Filimonas effusa: one gene and its partner. The protein of the gene in region 2 binds, or shares a complex with, the protein of the main gene of each other region. Links are inferred from orthologs where the notes say so. Each region holds a gene or a part of one and is shown on either strand. Other genes may lie near its edges. The genes, in order: meaB and ESB13_RS03290.

Region 1 (5,945 bases), on a different replicon or contig from region 2:
TACTGGGACGCCAGCACAGGCGTTACCCTGAGCAGCGGATTTAGCGAGAACGCCCGTTTCTACTTGGGAGTGGCTTTATTTCATTTCAATAAACCCAAAGTGGCTTTCTATACCAGTAATTCAAACGTTCATCTCGATAAAAAATATGTGGTGAACGCCGGGGTAACCTTACCTACATCCGATTTTAACCGGGTAATATTATATGCCGACTATTTCTCGCAGGGCGGAAACCGCCAGTTCCTGGGTGGGGTGATGTACGGAACCGACATTGCACAGGATTATGATGAGGATGCCCGGAGCCTGTCGATCTATTTCGGGGGCTTTTTCCGCTGGAATGATGCGTTATGCCCTGTGGTTAAATTAGATATGTATGACTGGTCTTTTGGATTAAGCTACGATTTAAACCTGTCGAGATTACGCACTGCATCCCGTTTAAAGGGAGGTTTGGAGCTTACAGCGTCTTTTAAAACCAAATTTTTGAACCGTTCGAACTACGCCGATAAGGTGCGATGCGTGTGGTTTTAGCCGTCCTGCTTTAAATTTAGGTGAAAAATGCAATCAGAGACCGTTTTCATTTCACCAGCCGGTTGCATTTTAGTACCTTTGCGGCCAATTTGAGGCTTAAAACGTAATATTACTAGAGCTTGGTCTCAAACCCGTCAAATTTTTATGGACATAAGAAACATTGCGATTATCGCACACGTTGACCACGGAAAAACAACGCTGGTAGACAATATCTTAAAAAGTACCAAGGTATTCCGTGAGAACCAGGATGCAGGTGAGTTGATCATGGACAGCAACGACCTGGAAAAAGAACGTGGCATCACCATTTTCTCGAAAAATGCCGCGGTTACGTATAAAGATGTAAAAATCAACGTAATAGATACTCCTGGTCACGCCGACTTTGGAGGTGAAGTGGAGCGTGTACTGAAGATGGCCGATGGTGTTATCCTTCTCGTCGATGCTTTTGAAGGCCCAATGCCTCAAACACGCTTCGTTCTTCAGAAAGCCTTACAGCTGAACCTGAAGCCTATCGTTGTTATCAATAAAGTAGATAAGCCAAACTGCCGCCCCGACGAGGTGCATGACGCAGTTTTCGAACTGTTCTTTAACCTCGACGCTACCGAAGCACAGCTCGATTTCCCTACCTTCTATGGTAGCGGTAAAAACGGCTGGTTCAATGATTCATTGACTCCTACTGAAAATATTGATGTCCTGATGGATGGTATCCTGAAATTTGTTCCGCCACCTACCGTTAGCGAAGGTGCATTGCAAATGCAGATCACTTCCCTCGACTACTCTTCTTTCCTTGGCCGTATTGCCGTAGGTAAAGTAGCCCGTGGTTCTATCAAAGAAGGTCAGCAGATCGCATTGATGCAGGCTGATGGTTCTGTTAAGAAACAAAAAGTACGCGAATTATACGTATTCGAAGGTATGGGCAAACGTAAGGTGACCGAAGTACTGGCGGGCGACCTTTGTGCAGTAGTAGGTCTGGAAGGCTTCAACATCGGTGATACCATCTCCGATGCTGAGATCCTGGAAGCACTTCCGGTGATCAGCGTTGATGAGCCTACCATGAACATGACCTTCAGCATCAACAACTCTCCTTTCTTTGGCAGGGACGGTAAATTCGTTACCAGCCGTCACCTCCGTGACCGCCTGATGAAGGAAACTGAAAAGAACCTTGCCCTCAGGGTAAAAGATACCGACAACGGTGATACCTTCCTGGTATACGGTCGTGGTATCCTGCACCTGGGCGTATTGATAGAAACCATGCGCCGTGAAGGGTATGAATTAACTGTGGGTCAGCCCCAGGTAATTGTTAAAACCATCGACGGTAAAAAAATGGAACCTTACGAAAACCTGGTAGTAGACGTTCCCCAGGAATTCGCGAGCAAGGTAATTGACCTTGTTACCCGTCGTAAAGGTGAAATGCACGTGATGGAAACAAAAGGTGAAATGCAACACCTGGAATTTGAAATCCCTTCCCGTGGTTTGATCGGTTTACGTACGCAAATGCTTACAGCAACAACCGGTGAAGCTGTTATGGCGCACCGCTTTAATGAATATAAACCCTGGAAAGGTGTTATCCCTGGCCGTAACAATGGTGTATTGCTGGCAAAACAAACCGGTACTACCACAGGTTACTCTATCGATAAATTACAGGACAGGGGAACTTTCTTCGTTGATCCGGGAGAAGAGGTGTATGCAGGCCAGATCATTGCCGAGCATATTAAACCAGGCGATCTTATCGTAAACGCTATTGAAGGTAAAAAATTAACCAACATGCGTGCAAGCGGTAGTGACGCTGCCACCAACATCGCTCCTAAAACATTGCTTACCCTCGAAGAATGTATGGAATACATTCAGCAGGATGAGTGTATCGAAGTAACACCTAACAATATCCGTATGCGTAAGGTGATTCTCGATGAAGAAGAGCGTAAACGTGTAAGCCGTTCAATGAAGACTGAAGAAGCGTAAGTGTTTAATGAGTGAATACTTAAAAGGGCGTATCGTTAGATATGCCCTTTTTGTTTACCCCCGGACAACTAAAAATCATAATTCCGTCAGTTAACTGACGGAATCAATGCAAAATTCGTCAGTTCAGCTATTTGAATAGTTTTTCATTACTGTCCGTACGGCAAAACACGGGAGCTTTGTGGGAAAGTTATATTCAGGGAGAAAGAAGCAAATACAATGCTTACCGGCAAGCTTATATAAACAGCTATTTCTGGCGTACTTGTGATCAGCAGGAGATAGATCTTACAGAGGAAACGGAAGGCACTACTACAGCATACGAATTTAAAATGGCTGGAGAAGCAGGCTAAAGTGCCCGCTGCTTTTGCAAAAGCATACCCGGAGGCCTCTTTCACAACCATACATCGTGACAATTATCTTGACTGGATTATGTAAATTTGCGGTATCACTTTTAAATAGGAGCGGATGAAGAAGCGGGTATGCCTCACGGTTATTATCGCAGTAATTACCTTTATTCAGGAGTTGCAGGCGCAGTGTTCTATTTGTACAAAAACGGCTATGCAGCTGGGTGAAGGCCCGGCAAAGGGACTGAATGGCGGTATCCTGTACCTGATGGCTACACCATTATTGATCATGTTCATCATAGGCTACCGCTGGTGGAAACGCGAACGCCAGGTAAGTTAATTTCTATTCTGTCATATACTTTGCAACCAGGGTGTACAGGTTTGTGATCCCTGTTTGTTTTATCTCTTCATACAAACGGACGCGGGTAATATCCTTCATTCGCTTCTGTTGGATCAGCAGGAAAGCCTTTTCCGCCAATAGCCAGTTCTTTTTATCATTGGAAATCCCGGAGATCCAATGCTTTTTTATAGTGGCAAAAAGTTCCGCTGTACCTTCCTTTTGCGATGCTATGGTTTTCAGAATGGGAACCTGTTTGTTTCCGGGTTTAAAACTAAGCGCAGCAGCCAGGTTCTTTATAAAAGTATCCGCAGCAGGACGGTCTGCTTTATTTACCACAAACAGATCGGCCACCTCCATGATACCTGCTTTCAGGGTCTGAATATCATCGCCGGCCTCAGGCACCAGGATCATGACAGTAAGGTCTGCCAGCCCGGCAATCTCTATTTCACTTTGTCCAACCCCAACTGTTTCCACCAGGATATAATCAAAGGCGGCGGCTTTCAGGATATGCATGACATCTACAATTCCAGCCTGCAAACCTCCCAGGCTGCCACGGGAACCAAGTGAACGGATAAATACATTGGGATGTGTGTACCAGTTGCTCATGCGGATCCTGTCGCCCAGTAAGGCGCCCAGGTTAAACGGGGAAGAGGGGTCTACGCAAAGAACGGCCACCGTTTTATCTTCAGCAACGATCTGCCCGATGAGGGCGTCGGTGATAGTGCTTTTTCCTGCACCGGGTGGTCCGGTAATTCCAATAACCGGAACGGACTGCTGCGAAAGGCCGCGCAAAGTTTTTTCAATACCCGGTACCTGATTCTCGGCAAGGGATATCAATCGCGCAATTGTCTTGTAATCTCTGTTTGCAAGGGCATGCAGGAAGTCCATCTTACACAGTTTAAACCACTAAATAGAAATACCCCGGCCCTTGAAGCTCATTTTTGAGTATTTGATTGCATTTTTCAGATACGACAGGGCCGGCAGCAATCTTCTTTTATGTCCAAATATATCCTTACTATGCTTTAATAAAAAACGAAACAGTTTCCAGTTAAAAGCCGGCTTGTCGCTGGTTACACTCTGCTGTTCTAGCAGGGGGATCAGTTCCGCCAGGTAATGGGCATCTTCTTTTCTCAGCGCCGGAATAGCAGAAAACAGGCGTAACGTTTCATAAAGGTCCAGCTCTTTCTTTTTTGAAGCAGCCTGCGAACTGAAGAAATTATTGGATTCATGAATACGATGGTGAACCAGGAAACTGCCAACAGACACTACAGAACCCAGGCAGGTAGCTACAACGCTGATCCACCAGTCATAAGACATTTTATCAGGAATAGGAACAATATATTGCACCAGTGACCGGCGGAAGATCATATCGTGCCCCATGATATGATTGAAAAAAAAGAATTTCCGGGTTCTGTTCCCGCTGAAATGATGCTGAAGAGCGGCTTTCTTATAGTTCAGTGAGCTACCTTCTAAGCGTACCGACTTATTATGCACTAATACAATAGTATCATCGGAGAAAGCAGCCATCTGTGCCGTTATCTTTTCAGGTAACCAGATATCGTCCTGGTCCGAAAGCGCGATAAAGTCACCGGAGGCCTTTTGAATGGCCGACTCAAAATTCTTATTGTAACCAAGGTTCACCGCGTTCTGAAACAGTTTTATTTTTTCGGGGTGCTGCTGCTGCCAGTAAAGTAGCTTAGACCAGGTATTGTCCGTTGAACGGTCATCTGCAACAATCAGCTCAAAGTTTTCATAACGCTGCTGCAGGATGGATGTAATCTGTTCATCGATGTATTTCTCTCCATTGTAAGTACACATCACAACCGAAACAAGAGGCGGCAGATCTTTATTCATGACAACTGTTTTAAACATAATACCTGTTGATAGACCAGGTATTGCCTTTGGCTTTCTGTATTATTTTCTTAAAGAACGGTAATTGCTCAAACTGCATCTTGTCGTTCACTATTGGCTGTGGCTGGATACTATCGGTTAAAGCTGCCAGCTCCTGCAGCGGTACTGCGGCATGTTGTGTAAAGAAGCGGCCTAACAATATTCTGAATTCTTTCAGGTTCCAGTAATGAAATACGATGTCGGCGGCTTCTGAAATATGGATATTGTTCTTTTGAAAAGTATAGCAAAAAGCAAATTGCTCTACAGTATGCCTTGGAAAAAGCGGGTAAAGTTCATCTGTAAGCGCCAGCACTTCGTCCAGTAAAGGCAGGTGACTGTTATGCAGGCCAATGACACCGGCATTCCACATTTCAATATGCAAAGGGTCGGGGAATTGAAGTGCCGGGTTTGGCGCCGACTGCAGGAACTGCTTCCATTTCCTGAAATGAAGATTTCCTCCCGCACCTATTTTCCCTTCCGGTATATGAAATACCACCTGCGCCGCACTTATCCTTTCCAGCAGGTCCGGTAAAGCAGAAGTTACACAGGTATCGGAGTCCATATAAATAAGTTTTCCCTGTCTGCCCGCCAGGCAGTCCTTTATTACCTCTATTTTAACCCGGTGAACAAACTGGTGTTGTCCTTTCCACTGGCTGATAAGCTGCGCATTCATTTCACGGATCGTAAGGGGTACTATTGCGGCGAAAGGTTCAAATTCATGAGGTTGGTCGGTATACACTACCACCTGCGGGGTTTGATCGCCCAGCATGCGATACAATCTTAAGAGAGCGAATTTACATTCATCCAGTAACGCAGGCGCCCCATAGCTTTGAAATACGATATATGTGTTCATTTCTGAATAAATGCAGGTATTACTAAATGAGAACGCATAA
Region 2 (6,022 bases):
GACTCATGTATAATATCCCGGTGATGATAATTATCAAGAAATACCGCATCAAAAAGACAGCAATAGCCTGTTTGTTGCTCCGAAACCGCTTCCCAGGAATAACTGAGCTCCGGCGGCGAAAATAACAGGGCAGGTTTGTCAACCTCTACGGTGCGGTCCTCAAAATGAAGCCGTCCTATTCCCGTGATAAAGCTGACTTTAAAAAAATCGCGTCGCTTGAAAGGAGAGTATCGCTGGCAGATACCCTGGCGCGGGTAAACGTTGAAGTGTCCCGAGATCTTGCCATAGGCGTTTACGGCCATGGCAGGCGGCTTCATATCTATTCTCTTATAATACTCATCAAGGGTTTCTACTGCTACCATAATGCGAAGTTATGAAAATCAAACAAAAGCGCTAAATCCGGTAATAGCTCTGCCCACGATAAGGGAATTGATCTCTTTAGTACCTTCATAAGAGTAAATAGCTTCCGCGTCCGCAACAAAGCGTGCTACATTGTATTGCAGTAATATGCCGTTGCCTCCCATTACTTCACGGGCACGGCTTACTATATCTCTCGTTCTTAAGGTGCAGAATACTTTGGCCAGTGAAGCATGCTCATCCGTTAACCTCCCTTCGTCCTGTAATTGCGATAAACGGAATACCATTGTTTGCATGGCAGTTAAATTACTCAGCATTTCAACCAGGTGGTTTTGTATCAGCTGAAAAGCTGCTATCGGTTTGCCAAACTGCTTCCGTTGCGTAGTATATGCCAGTGCGTTTTCGTAGGCGCCGCGGGCGCAGCCTACTGCTTCCCAGGCAACTCCGGCTCGTGTCATCCGCAGTACTTCGGCTGTATCCTTAAAACTGTTGGCTTTGGCAAGCCTGTCTGTTTCCGCTACCTGGCAATTGGTCAGCGTAATAAGACCATTCTGTACAATACGTAAAGCCATCTTGTCTTCCATCTTTATAGCCTGGAAGCCGGGATTGTCTTTTTTTACAAGAAAGCCTTTTACATTGTTATCATCTACATCCCTTGCCCATATTATTATTACATCGGCAAATGTGGCGTTGCCTATCCATTTCTTCTGACCATTTAATACCCAGCCTTCCGGTGTTCTTTTGGCTGTGGTTGTTAAGCCGCCGGCGGCTCCTGAGCCAACCTCCGGTTCGGTCAATCCGAATGCGCCAATGCAGGTCATTTGCTGCATGGCAGGCAGCCATTGCTGCTTTTGTTCTTCACTGCCCAGCATATAAATGCTGCCCATGGCTAGTCCGCTTTGCACGCCGAAAAAAGTGGCTATAGACGCATCTATACGCGCCATTTCCATGGCCAGCACCCCTTCCATTATATTGGGTAAACCGGGGCAGCCATATCCCTGGTAAGTAACGCCGCAAATATTAAGAGCCGCCAGCTTCGGAATTAATTCATAGGGAAACTCGGCACGCAGCCAGTATTCATTAACGATAGGTTGCACTTCTGTTTCCAGGAAAGCACGCACCTTTAATTGTAACGCGCGCTGTTCCGGAGTCAGCAGTTCTGCCAGGTCGTAAAAATCTCCGTCTACAGGTGGCGGAACTTTTTTCTTATGCCCGCCGCTACCGCTTAATAGTTTCATCACTCCCTGTAATTGGGTGTCATCGAGCTTGCTGACATTCTGAACTACTGCATTCAAATCAACTTTTGCTGCCAGTTTTTCCAATGCTTCCATATCTATCTGCTGGTATAACTGCAGCCCCTTTCTTATTTTCTGAAATAGATTAGCCATAGTTTAGGTGTATATGAATGATTAATTGTATCAACGAACTACACAAGAATCTCTCCACAATCTTCCGCTATTTCTTTCCTTCTATTCCCTCTCCAAATACGCCTCTCAGCGTATCGGCAATTTCTCCCAGCGTACAGTAATGTTCTACGGCATGTAATACATGCGGCATCAGGTTGGTGTCGTTTACTGCAGCGGTCCGGATCTGTTCAAGGCATTGTACTACCGCCTGCTGGTCGCGGCGGGCGCGTAGTTGCTGCAGGCGTTCTGACTGTACGTTACGTATACTGTCGTCTACTCTGAATACCGGTGTGTCCTGTGTTTCGGGTATCACAAATTTGTTGACGCCAACGATCAGTTTGCTGCCATCTTCTACCTGGCGCTGGTATTCATACGCGCTCCGGGCTATAGCTTCCTGCATGAAGCCTTGCTCTATCGCACTAACGCTTCCCCCCATATTATCAATGGTACGGATAAGCTCCCATGCTTTTTGTTCTACCTCATTAGTCAGGCTTTCCACAAAATAGCTGCCCGCCAGTGGATCTACCGTGTCTGTAACGCCGCTTTCATAACCTACAATCTGCTGTGTCCGCAGCGCAATACGGGCCGCTTCTTCGGTGGGCAGACTCAATGCTTCATCATAACCATTGGTATGTAAGCTTTGCGTGCCCCCCAATACCGCGGCAAGTGTTTGAATGGTTACCCGGCTTATATTATTCAGCGGCTGCTGGGCCGTTAAGGTGCTGCCGCCTGTTTGACTGTGAAAGCGTAACATCATTGCTCTGGGATCCGTGGCGCCCAGGTCTTTCATTATGCGGGCCCACATACGTCTTGCTGCCCGGAATTTGGCTATTTCCTCGAATAAGTGATTATGAGCATTAAAGAAAAAAGAAAGCCTTTGTCCAAATACGTTGATATCCATTCCTTTAGCTATTGCAGCTTCGACATATGCTTTACCGTTGGCCAGTGTAAAAGCCAGCTCTTGCACGGCTGTACTTCCTGCTTCGCGTATATGGTATCCCGAAATGGAGATGGTATTCCATTTTGGAACTTCCGTGCGGCACCAGTCAAAAATGTCTGTGATAATCCGCATCGATGGCCGGGGCGGGTAAATATAGGTGCCACGCGCAGCATATTCCTTAAGGATGTCGTTTTGTATAGTACCTGTAATTTTCTGAAGGTCGGCTCCTTGTTTTTTGGCTAATGCTACATAAAGTGCCAGTAGAATAAAACCGGTGGCATTGATTGTCATTGAGGTACTTACGTCCTGTAGCCGGATGCCATGAAACAGGCGCTCCATATCCTCCAGGCTGTCTATGGCTACACCCACCTTGCCTACCTCACCTTCGGCCAGCTTGTGATCGCTATCGTATCCTATTTGGGTAGGTAGGTCAAAGGCGACGCTTAAGCCCATTACGCCCTGTGATAACAGGTAATGATAACGCTTGTTGCTTTCTTCGGCAGTAGAAAAGCCGGCGTATTGGCGCATCGTCCATAACTTACCACGGTACATATCGGCTTGTATTCCCCTGGTGTAAGGCCATACCCCAGGTAGGGCAGTAGCTGATTGATCCTGCATTCCGGAACGTGAAGCAGGATCAATCGTTAAATCAGAATTGGAAATACTGGTGTATAACTCTTTGATTTCTATACCGCTATCGGTATAAATTTTCTTTTTTTCAGGCACGGCAATCGTATTATGTTGTTAGTTATTTTTTATAGGCTGGAATAGTCCGACACTGGCAAAAACACAGGAATACTTACAAAAGCTGCTTCGCTTCGTAAGATAGTGCCTCGCTTACCACTTCGTGTAAGGAGCCTTTTTTATCGGCCATCAGGTATTCCAGTAATAGCTTATTTAAATCCAGTCCTGTGGCGTTAATGGGTAAAGCGCTGGCGAACTGGTTAATAACAAGTAAATTCTGTTCTTTCAGGTTTTTAACGGCTTTCCATGCCTCTGGACTGACATAAATCTGCTGGCTGATATTGTATTCAAACTCTTCCCTGATATTGCGGGTTAGTATCGCCTGCATGTCGGCAGCGCTGATGCCCGATACATTTACCCTGGTAATAAGATTGGGTAATGCAATTCTGTCTACCAGCACGGTTAGCCTTTCATAGGCTTGAAGTTGTAATTGTTGTCCTCCCTGTACTTTAACCCTTTCCTCCAGTTTAGCCTTTCGCTGCAGGTAAATCAGGTAAGCTAATACTGCGGCAATCATACAGGCTATCAGAACTGTTAACACTACGGTCGTATCTAACATCTAATTCTTTTTTAACAAAAATAGGGAGAATGAAAGGTTTTCCGTAATCCGAAAACGAGGCGGTATAGGCTGTTTCCTATTTCTTCTTAATTTTGCAGATACGGAAAAATTATAGGTATGGAAACTACAATGCAGATCCCTGTGTCTTTTACTGCCGGTGCTGTACAGGAAATCAAAAGTCTGATGCAGGCTGAGGCCGACAACCAATACCTTCGTGTAGGGGTAAAAGGTGGTGGTTGTAGTGGTTTAAGCTATGTACTGGGCTTCGATGAGAAAATGGAAGGTGATGAAGTGTTTGATTTCGAAGGTATTCCTGTAATAATGAATCCTGGCCACCAGATGTATCTCTTCGGAATGCAAATAGACTGGCAGGATGGCTTGAATGCAAGAGGCTTTACTTTTAATAATCCCAATGCTTCCAAAACTTGTGGTTGCGGAACATCATTCTCTGCTTAGAAGACGTTTTTTACAGTATAGTGAAAAAAAGTGACTGATTTTCATTCTCCCGGTCTAAATATTACATCTGGCGTATCTGGGTTTAAGGGGAGCCCCGGTAGCCGTGTTCAAGTGTAGTAGCTGTTTTTGAAAATCTACCTCCACATATCGCTCGTATTCTGCCAGCGATCTTTCTGTGCCCGGTCCGTATTGATATTCCTTTCCATATTTTCCGGTCAATAAATTTCTGACCACTTCAAAAGAGCTTTGATCTTTAAGACGCCATAGCGTGTGATCATCCCAATGGTTATTAACGCCTTTTCTTTCGTATTGATGCCAGATCACCGTTTGATGCGGGTGGAATAAGTCATAGCCATGTGTATATGCCCTTACAGCGATACTGATTTCCTCGCCTATGTAATAAATATCGGGATCGTGTGGCACTTCTGTACAGAAAATTCCGACAGTGAAACAAAAGCCGGCAGAATAGAATCTTGCCGGAATGGGAGCCGATAAATGTTGCCAGTCTGTAAGCCTTTTGGCAATAAATGTCGGTATGCCTGCTGATGTAAAACCTTCAATCTGCATATAGGATGGAGCAACGGGCGTTTCGGTTGAAAACGGAATGTCAGGCTCAAAAGCAGGAGGGTAGCCTGTTAATAGCGGCTTTCTGATCCCGGTGCTTTGTAAGCTGGCAAGCATTAACGTAAGTTTATGGTCCCAGTCTTTGGCGAACCGCATATGCGAGTCGATCTGAAGGGTCAGGTCTTCTCCATTATAGTGTTGTTGTATTAAATTTCTTGCCCAGCATACACCTTTTGAATCAGCGTAAAAGACATCAATTATAGTAAATCTGTTGTCTTTTCTGAATATATCAACGTTGTCGAATTTATCATCAGGATGATATTGACGGCAGATGCAGATGCGCAGCTGCTCAGGAGTGCGTGCGTTTTGCAACATACTGTTGATGGTTGGCAGCAGCTGCGGGTCTCTGTAAGCGGCTATTTGCACGAAAATTAGCATAAAATTGATTTATTCCTTCTTTCTGATTTTTTGACTAATCAGCGAAAAAAAACGACAGGGCTTTCCGGGCAGTTTTAATACGCCTTTCTGAAATAGGAATTGCTTGTCATCGGTATTTAAAAGTCCTTTGCCGGCAAATGTCCATAACTTGATTCCATCACTTTTTACCGGCAGATAAATGATGCCCTTGTACGCTTCTGATCCTATAATAACAGATGCCCCGGTAGAATGCCTGGGCGCCTGTTGTGCGGTTGCTGCTACTGCTTGTGGATAGTCTGCTATATCGAGTTGCAGGACGAAGCTTTTTGAATCTTTTGTGATCTGGTAGCTTTTTATTGTTACAGGAATTTCTGAATTGACTTCGATCTCAATCCCGCCAATTACTGTAAATGAGAGCAGCAGGAACAAGATGACTATTATATTCCCGTTTCTTATAATCCAGCTGGGTGGACGGGAAGAAAGAGGATATTTAATAGAATTATCAGGCATATTTGTTCTTTTTATTAAAATGGGCTAGACTGCCAGTTCAAGTTGATTCCTGACAAGATGATAATAAAT

Evidence for each region.
Region 1: the proteins of ESB13_RS03290 (region 2) and meaB are in contact, whole or in part, in a crystal structure (PDB 8DPB), measured with the Methylorubrum extorquens proteins. The link is inferred for Filimonas effusa from one-to-one orthologs. Residues at the interface, in SOR27001.1 of Methylorubrum extorquens: Glu577, Glu578, Asn579, Asp580, Gly581, Arg582, Arg583, Arg585, His596, Ala604, Ser605, Ala608, Asp609, Gly611, Phe612, Asp613, Val614, Asp615, Ile616, Gly617, Pro618, Leu619, Glu625, Arg628, Gln629, Val631, Glu632, Asn633, Asp634, Glu661; in SOR26638.1 of Methylorubrum extorquens: Arg20, Ala21, Ala24, Arg25, Thr28, Ser32, Arg33, Arg34, His37, Thr98, Gly99, Gly100, Ser101, Ile102, Leu103, Lys106, Thr107, Ala110, Ala113, Ile114, Asp115, Arg116, Ala118, Phe119, Ile120, Arg121, Pro122, Pro124.

The regions. Positions count from the first base shown.
Region 1 is NZ_SDHZ01000005.1:257,313-263,257, reverse strand. Bases 2,109-5,001 are described here. They hold meaB (methylmalonyl Co-A mutase-associated GTPase MeaB), read right to left. Parts: upstream 4,051-5,001; coding sequence 3,166-4,050; downstream 2,109-3,165. Other genes in these bases: ESB13_RS22595 (glycosyltransferase family 2 protein), read right to left, coding at 4,069-5,001; ESB13_RS22605 (hypothetical protein), read left to right, coding at 2,944-3,162; ESB13_RS22610 (DUF4143 domain-containing protein), read left to right, coding at 2,613-2,828; typA (translational GTPase TypA), read left to right, coding at 2,109-2,481. In the rest of the region: ESB13_RS22620 (PorP/SprF family type IX secretion system membrane protein), read left to right, coding at 1-525; more of typA, read left to right, coding at 670-2,108; more of ESB13_RS22595, read right to left, coding at 5,002-5,016; ESB13_RS22590 (hypothetical protein), read right to left, coding at 5,027-5,905. UniProt on the Escherichia coli protein: Binds and hydrolyzes GTP. Likely functions as a G-protein chaperone that assists AdoCbl cofactor delivery to the methylmalonyl-CoA mutase (MCM) ScpA and reactivation of the enzyme during catalysis.
Region 2 is NZ_SDHZ01000001.1:897,154-903,175, forward strand. The notes cover bases 1,122-4,091. They hold ESB13_RS03290 (acyl-CoA mutase large subunit family protein), read right to left. Parts: upstream 3,430-4,091; coding sequence 1,813-3,429; downstream 1,122-1,812. Other genes in these bases: ESB13_RS03285 (acyl-CoA dehydrogenase family protein), read right to left, coding at 1,122-1,745; ESB13_RS03295 (DUF7935 family protein), read right to left, coding at 3,503-4,006. In the rest of the region: ESB13_RS03280 (helix-turn-helix domain-containing protein), read right to left, coding at 1-362; more of ESB13_RS03285, read right to left, coding at 381-1,121; ESB13_RS03300 (HesB/IscA family protein), read left to right, coding at 4,124-4,462; ESB13_RS03305 (GlcNAc-transferase family protein), read right to left, coding at 4,517-5,464; ESB13_RS03310 (hypothetical protein), read right to left, coding at 5,474-5,953; ESB13_RS03315 (peptidase domain-containing ABC transporter), read right to left, coding at 5,978-6,022. UniProt on the Escherichia coli protein: Catalyzes the interconversion of succinyl-CoA and methylmalonyl-CoA. Could be part of a pathway that converts succinate to propionate.